Regions from separate parts of the Microbacterium sp. SL62 genome, predicted to be linked through region 1. Evidence: predicted binding sites of a transcription regulator. Region 1 holds the regulator's gene; the other holds the start of a gene.
What was found. The regulator LexA, encoded in region 1, represses DNA repair genes until DNA is damaged. The targets are predictions, from matches to a motif close to TCGAACANNTGTTCGA.
Positions count from the first base shown of each region.

Region 2: the regulator LexA is predicted to act here: its motif matches at 1,709-1,724, upstream of OVA26_RS16745 (LexA family protein).

Region 1 covers NZ_JAPPRM010000001.1:1,629,442-1,633,488, forward strand. Annotated here, with positions in the region: gene OVA26_RS07675 (S9 family peptidase) at 1-1,775, opposite strand, end outside; gene lexA (transcriptional repressor LexA) at 1,898-2,587, opposite strand; gene OVA26_RS07685 (LysM peptidoglycan-binding domain-containing protein) at 2,845-3,195, shown strand; gene OVA26_RS07690 (histidinol-phosphate transaminase) at 3,242-4,047, shown strand, end outside.
Region 2 covers NZ_JAPPRM010000002.1:156,840-160,886, forward strand. Annotated here, with positions in the region: gene OVA26_RS16740 (Y-family DNA polymerase) at 1-1,243, opposite strand, end outside; gene OVA26_RS16745 (LexA family protein) at 1,240-1,680, opposite strand; gene OVA26_RS16750 (hypothetical protein) at 1,840-1,992, opposite strand; gene OVA26_RS16755 (hypothetical protein) at 2,159-2,674, opposite strand; gene OVA26_RS16760 (hypothetical protein) at 2,671-2,958, opposite strand; gene OVA26_RS16765 (hypothetical protein) at 3,147-3,434, opposite strand; gene OVA26_RS16770 (hypothetical protein) at 3,590-3,982, opposite strand; gene OVA26_RS16775 (hypothetical protein) at 4,001-4,047, opposite strand, start outside.

The DNA of each region.
Region 1 (4,047 bases):
CCGTGGCCCTCGCCCTCGTAGAGCACGTAGGCGTGGGGCACGCCGTGCGCGGCCAGGGCGTCGCGGATGGCCTCGGCCTGCGACGGCGGGACCACGCGGTCCTCGGAGCCCTGGAGGATGAGCAGGGGCACGCGGAAGAGATCGGGGCGGCCCAGGGGCGAGCGCTCGATGTACACCGGCTCGGCCTCGGGGAGCGGTCCGATGAGTCCGTCGAGGTAGCGGGCCTCGAAGTCATGGGTGTCCTCGGCGAGGGCGCGGGCGTCTCCGACGCCGTAACGCGAGATGCCCGCCGAGAACACTTCGGTACGCGTCACCGCGGCCAGGACGGTCCAGCCGCCCGCCGAGCCCCCCGCGATGGCGAGGCGTTCGGGATCGGCCAGGCCCGCATCGGCCAGAGCGGATGCCGCGGCCGCGACGTCGTCGACGTCGACGACACCCCACTGCCCCTTCAGCCGATCGCGGTAGGCGCGGCCGTATCCCGTGGACCCGCCGTAGTTGACGTCGAGCACGCCGATGCCGCGACTGGTGAAGAAGGCGGTCTTCGCGGAGGGGGCGGGACCCACGTGCGAGGTCGGTCCGCCGTGCACGAGGACCACGTAGGGCGGGCGCTCGCCCGCGACCGGGGTGACGTCGGGGCTGGTGGGGGCGTACGCGAAGGCGTGCACCGGCCCGTGCGGGCCGTCGGTGGACAGGGCGCGCGCTGCCGGCATCCATTCGTCTCCCCACGAGCCGGCGCCGCCCGTGACGAGCTCGACCGCGCCGGATTCGAGGTCGACGAGCCACAGGCCCGCGCGTCCGCCCGCATCGGACCCCGAGACGAGGGCGCGTGTGCCGCGGACGTCGTCGATCGCGGCTCCCGCGACGACGGGGACGTCGACCGGGCGCACGCCGCTCGGGGCGATCTCGACGACCTCGTCGGAGCCGTTCGTGCGGACCGCGATGACGCGACCGTCGGCGGCCCCGAACCACCGCGTGCCGAGGACCCAGAGACCTCCGCCGGTGTCGGCGTCGGCGGGGGCGAGGGGTTGGGCGTCTCCGTCGAGAGGCCGGCGGAAGAGGTTCCAGCGACCGTCGGGGTCGTCGGCGTAGAGCAGCTCGTCGTCGGCGATCCAGACGGGTTGCAGGGGCGCACGGCGCTCGCCGCCGGCGATGTCGCGAACGGAGCCCGTCTCGAGGTCGGCCACGCGAAGGGTCGTGGCGTCCCAGGGCATGTCGGGGTGGTTCCACGCGACCCACGCCAGGCGGCGGCCGTCGGAGGAGAGGGCGGGCTGCGCCAGGAAGTCGCTTCCCTCGGCGAGCACCTCGACCGGCCCCTCGAGGGGGATGCGCACGATCGCGCGGTCGGGGACGTGGGAGGAGCCGTGGGTCTCGCGGATGGCGAGGAGGACGCCGTGCTCCCACCTCAGGCCGCCGTGACGGACGGCGTCGTCGGCGGGAGTGAGGGGGCGCGCGGTCCCGCCCGGGCGGAGCGCGTACACGCGCTGGTCGCTCTCCTCGACGTAGTACAGCTCGCCGTCGTCGGACGCCGTCCAGGCGCCTCCGCCGTACTCGTGCACGGCGGATCGGGCGTTGGCGGGAGCCGGGAGCACCGTCTCGACCGAGCCGTCCGTGCGGCGACGCTTCACCGCGACGCGACCCGCCTCGTGCGGGACGGATTCGCCCCACCAGATCTCGTCGCCCACGAGTCGGGCCCCGTCGACGCGCGGCGATGACCGCGCGACGGACTCGGGCGTGATCGGGGAGGGCCAGGAACCGTAGGGGAGGGTGTCAGCCATGACTCCACCCTAGGCAGGGCCTCCGACATCCGCCCGGGTGCGCGGTCTTCGCGGCTTCCACGACGGAACGGAAGAGGCCGGATGCCACTCCTCGGCGGACATCCGGCCTCGAGCCGTGCGCGTCAGACGGTGCGCAGCACCGCGACGACGCGACCGAGGACGACGGCCTCGTCGCCGAGGATCGGCTCGAACGCGCTGTTGCGGGGGAGCAGCCAGGTGTGACCGTCACGGCGTCGGAACGTCTTCACCGTCGCCTCGCCGTCGAGCATCGCGGCGACGATCTCGCCGTTGTCGGCGGTCGCCTGGGAGCGGATGACGACCCAGTCACCGTCGCAGATGGCTGCGTCGATCATCGACTCGCCCGACACCTTGAGCATGAACAGGTCGCCCTTGCCCACGAGCTGACGGGGGAGGGGGAAGATCTCCTCCACCTGCTGATCGGCGGTGATCGGCACTCCGGCGGCGATGCGACCCACCAGCGGCACCAGGGCGGCGTCGCCCAGGGCGGGGGCGGCGTCGGCGGGGTTCTCGGCGGCGGCGCCGGGCAGGTCGATGAGGACCTCCATCGCCCGCGTCTTGCCCGGGTCGCGACGCAGGTAGCCGCTGAGCTCGAGCTGGTTCAGCTGATGCGTGACGCTCGAGAGCGACTTGAGTCCGACCGCGTCGCCGATCTCGCGCATGCTCGGCGGGTAGCCGTGCCGCGCGATCGAACGCTGGATCACTTCGAGGATCGCCAGCTGCTTGTCGCTGAGGTTCTTCCGCCGCCGGGTCTGCGGCCGCTCGCGTCCGGCGGCGGTCGTCGCGTCGGTCATCTGTGCTCCCCTCGCGCCGCGGAATCACGGCGGAAATTCGAATGTCGGAGGTTGGTGATGAGGTCTCCGTGTCGAAACCGTATCCGGTCGACGACCCGAATGACACGGAGCCTCGCGCGTGTCGCGTTCGATTCGTCTCCGATACACGAGGTGTTGACACTCGAACAGGTTCGAAGATAGATTCGGAATACAGATTCGCACCACCGTCCTCCCGGCCGAGGGCGGGGTGCGAATCTCTCCCCACCAAGGAGCACATCATGAGCAGCATCGCCCTCACCGCCCCGTCCACCCGCCTGCGCATCACCGCGCGCGGTCGTCGCGTCGTGGCGTTCCTCGTCTCCCTCCCCATCGTCGCCGTGCTCGCCGTGGCGATCGTCGGCGGCGGATCCGCACTCGCCTCCGGCGACGCGGGCGCTCCCGCCGGCTCGTTCACCGAGATCACCGTCATGAGCGGCGAGACCCTCTGGTCCATCGCCGAAGACGTCGCGCCGTCCGCCGACCCGCGTGATGTCGTCGCCGAGATCACGCGTCTCAACGCCCTGCCCGGCGGCTCCGTCTCGGCGGGACAGCGCATCGCGATCCCCGCCGAGTACGCTCCCGCGGCCTGAGCGCAGACCTCCCGCTCGCGCACCTCGACCTTCCTCGACGCCTACGATGGGTGAGGTGACCGTACGCCTCGACGACCTTCCTCTTCGCGACGATCTGCGGGGCATGACCCCGTACGGAGCTCCCCAGGCAGCACTGCCCGTGGCGCTCAACGTGAACGAGAACACGCATCCCGTTCCGTCCGAGGTCGCAGACGACATTCTGGATGCCATCGCCCGGGCGCTCCGCGACGTCAACCGCTACCCGGACCGGGAGTTCACCGGTCTGCGCGAGGCCTTCGCCGGCTACCTCGGCCACGGCCTCAACCCCGACCAGATCTGGGCGGCGAACGGCTCGAACGAAGTCCTTCAGCACATCCTGCAGGCGTTCGGTGGTCCCGGCCGGACGGCGATGGGCTTCGCGCCCACGTATTCGATGTACCCGATCCTCACGCGGGCCACGGGGGCCCGCTGGATCGCGGGTGAGAGAGAGCACGACTTCTCGCTGTCTCCCGAGTCGGCGGCCGCGCAGGTGCGCGAACAGCGACCCGACATCGTGTTCCTCTGCGCCCCGAACAACCCCACCGGCACTCCGCTGCGCCTCGATGTCGTCGAAGCGGTCTACGACGCCACGGACGGGATCGTGATCGTCGACGAGGCTTACGAGGAGTTCGCTCCGCGCGACGAGCCCTCGGCCGTCTCGCTGCTGCCCGACCGCCCTCGGCTGGTCGTCTCGCGCACGATGAGTAAGGCCTTCGCCTTCGCCGGTGCCCGCGTCGGCTATCTCGCGGCCGATCCCGCGCTGGTCGACGCTCTGCGTCTGGTGCGCCTGCCCTACCACCTGAGCGCTCTCACCCAGGCGGCCGCCACCGCTGC
Region 2 (4,047 bases), on a different contig from region 1:
CACCCCAGTGGGTCGTCGCGCGGGGGGAGAGCATCTCCCGTCTCATCTCGAACGACGCCCCGAGCTGGAGGCCGGCGAGGCCGAGGCCGAGGGCGTTATCGCCGTGGCGCTTGTGGACCTTGTCGAGGAGCTCGCCGAGACCACGGTTGTCGAACTCGGGCTGGAACATCGGCAGGAACGAGTGGGACCGCGCGGGGGAGAGCTTGTTGAGCATCACTCCGGCGCGCACGTACTTCACGCCGTGGCGCAGCCTGTCGCGGATGGAGTCCTTGACTGCGCGCGCGATGGACACCGGGTCGTCGGTGGGCATGGCGAAGATCGCCTGCCCGTAGGCGGAGGTGTAGTCGTCGCCGTAGGGGGAGGAAGCGGCGAAGGCGCTGACGTGTCCGGCGACGGATCCTTCGCGGCGGAGCTTCTCGGTGGCGCGCTGGGCGTAGACGGAGAGCACGTGCTCGATCTCCGCGGGGTCGTCGACGGTGTGACCGAACATGCGGCTGCTGACGATGCTCTGGCGGACCTTGCGCACGGGCTCGAGCTCGATGCACGGGATGCCGCGCAGCTCGTAGACGATGCGCTGCTCGACGACGCTGAAGGCCTTCTTGATGACGTCGGGGTCTGCATTGCGAAGATCGAGCATCGTCTTGATGCCGCGCGCGGCGAGACGCTTTTCGAGGCGGCTGGCGATGCCCCAGGTCTCGCTGGTGGGGTAGTGCCGAAGGATCTGCTCCTGCTTCTCGGGGGAGTAGTCCTCCCAGCTGCAGACGCCGTCGAGGCGGTCGGTGCGCTTGGCACCATGGTTGGCGAGCTTCGCGAGGGTCTTGGTCTTGGCGAAGCCGATCGACACGGGGACACCGACGTTCTTGTAGATGGTCCGGCGCATCTCGCGGCCGAGCTCTGCAAGGTCGCTCTTCTCCTCGTTCACGAGAAAGAAGGACTCGTCGATCGAATACTCCTCGTGGTGCGCGGCGTAGCCGGCGACGATGTCGTGCACGCGCCTCGAGATCGATCCATAGAGCTCGTAGTTCGACGATCGAGCCTGAACGTTGTGGGCCTTGGCCCAGTGCTTCAGCTTGAACCAGGGCGTGCCCATCTTGATGCCAAGCGCCTTGGCTTCTTTCGACATGGCCACGACGGCGCCATCGTTGTTCGAGAGCACGCAGAGGGCCACCCCCCGCAGCTTCGGATCGAAAATGGCCTCGGCGGAGGCATAGAAACTGTTGCAGTCCGCGAGCCCGACGATCATGTCTGGTGCCGGTGCAGATTCCAGACTACCGTGCCCCACAGCTGCGCGTCGAGGTCGCCCTCGAGCGCGATCGAAGGGAAACGGGGGTTCTCCGCGCGCAGGATCAGCCGGCCGCCCTCGCGCGCGAGGGTCTTCAGCGTGAGCTCACCGTCGACGATGGCGACGACCACGGCGCCGAGGCTGGGGGTGATCGATCGATCGACGATGATGTGGTCGCCGTCGAAGATCCCGGCACCCGTCATGGAGTCCCCGGCGACGTTCAGTAGGAACGTCGAGTTCTTGTCGCGGATGAGGTGCTCGTTGAGGTCGAGATCCCCGCGGAACCAGCCCTCGGCGGGGGAGGGGAACCCGGCGGAGACCGACCCCGTCACCGGGGTGATGATGCCAGCGGGCGGGGCGTTCAGGTCGATCTGCCCGAGGACCTCGAGAACGCTCATCTCACCCGCCCTACCCACTGCCGATCATTCGAACCGATGTTCGATGGTCGAGTGTACGTCAGGGTTCCGACAGCGTGAAGCCAGATGCGCGCCCCGCGCGCGTCGGATACGTCGACGCCCCCGCCGGGACGAGTCCGGTGGGGGTGCTCGGGTCGCTGGCTAGCGGTGGAGGCTCCACGCGTCGTAGACCTTCTCGCTCAGCTCGATCGGATAGGGCACCCCATCAACTCGGAAGTCGACGTGCATCTCACCCTCGGTTCCGCTGGGATGACTGACCACCTTCGCCTTGCTGTACTCGGGCTTCTCAGTCACCGGCGCGCCTTTATGTCGCAAGTGCACCACCTGACCCTCTACGAGCTCGTGGAATCCGTATTGACGTGCGTGCGAAAGGGCCATGCCCTCATCATGCCGGTGTCCAAAGAAGAGACCCCCGCCGCCGGTTACGGCGACAGGGGTCTGATCGGATGGGGACACAGGGTCATGCAGTGGCGACATCCTCCTCGGGGATGCGGAACTCCGCCACGGTGCCGCGGTGGCCGCAGCCACCTCGAACCTCGGGGCACTGGATGGGGTCGTCGTCCAGGAGACCGCGCTGGGGTTCGATGACATGGTCGGTGAAGCCGTCGTCGAGCACGACGATGTCGAGCGTCACCTGCACGACGAATGCGCTCTCGAAGGAGCACCGCGGGCAGCGGATGCCAGCGAGGTTCTGGGTGTTGGTGCTCGGCGGGCCCACGGTCTCGGCCGAGACCTTCTCGGGCTGTGGCTTCCGGTACACCTTGAGCTCGTCCGCGCAGCTGTAGCTGAAGCAGGTCTTCTGGCCGGCGGGATACCGCTCGGTGAGACGGCGGACCCACGGGGACTCGGCGTCGATCTCGACGATCTCGGAGTTGGTGCCAACGACAACGTCACCCACCCGGAGGTCGAAGACCGGGAGCGTCATCGTCGGGTAGGACCGGTATTCCGCCGGCGCCGCGGCTGACGCGGTGTTCACGCTGCAGCTCCGATCGAGACGACGGCGCAGACAGTCTCCGCCTCGAGGTCACGGCGCGCGGTGTGCGCGGGGGCCGTCGGGCGGGCGGCCAGGATCTCGATGTTGCCGGTCGCCCGGACGGGGAATGTGAAGGGGTCGCCGTTCTCCAGCAGGACGGTGATGCTGACCGGGCCGTCGGCGTCCACCGGTTCGACGGCGGTAACGAGATTGCCGGTGATTCCCAGGTGGTCGCCCGGGGTGATCTGTGCCGCGGGAACGGCGATCGTGTCGGTGGTGATGCTCACGGTGGGCCTCCTTGGTGGGGTGGGTGTTCTCTCCACGACCAGACCCGGATCGGCGTCGCCGATCGCTGCGCGCAGAGGTGGCATCCGCCGCGAAAGAAGAGACCCCCGCCGCCCGTGAGGGCGACGAGGGTCTGGTGGGGTGCGCGCGTAGCCTGCGGTCGGCACAGGCTCGGGGTGGGGGTCTGGGGTCAGGCGGCCAGCGGGACGGGGATCTCGGCGACGAACTCGTCGACGAACTGCCAGTCAGCCGTGACGGGAATCTGGCGCGTGATGCGGTACTTGCTGTGGCCGGGCACACGCATGGTGTTGGTCATGCCCTCGACCTCGAGGACGATGGCGACCTCTCCGTGGAAGACGGCGTCGACGGGGCGGACCTCGAGAATCTTGTCGCCGTTGCGGAGCGTGTCACCCTCGCGGAGGTCGCGCGCGTCGACGATGGTCTCGACCGGGAAGAATGCTGCGATCTGCGTGCTCATGGGGTGCCTCCTCCGGCTCCGGGATACTGCTCTGTCACCACACCACCCGGAGACGGCTTTGCCGGCTCCCTTCCACCTCGGTTGCCGCGGCCGCAGGCTCGAATGAGAAGACCCCCGGAGCCGGTGCGGCCACGGGGGTCTCTCGAGAGGGATGTTCAGCGGGAAGCGGCGGAGGCCAGCTGACGCGTATCGACCGTGAGCACGTCGACGACGATGCGCTCGGCGAACTTCTCGTCCAGGTGCAGCTGGAACCGCCCGGGTCGGATCTCGATGATGCCGCTGAGGACCTTCGAGCCGATGCCGGGGATCGTGACGACGTCGTGGACGTGCAGCTCGAGGCGGTCGATCCCGGGGCCGTCGCCGATGCTCGCCTCGATCATCGGGCTCTGCGCCGCGACCTCGACGTCCATCTGGGCGCCGTCCGCGCTGAAGAGCAGCTGGAACTCGACGTGGCTGTACGAGTCGATGAGCAGCAGGTACCCGCCCCAGTGTCCGGGGATCTCGAGTCGGAGACCGGGAGTCACCGTGAGGGAGTCACGAGGGGTCATGGTGGCGATCCTTCCAGATCAGGCGGGTTCGTCGATGACGAAGATCAGCCGGGAGATGTACGCGT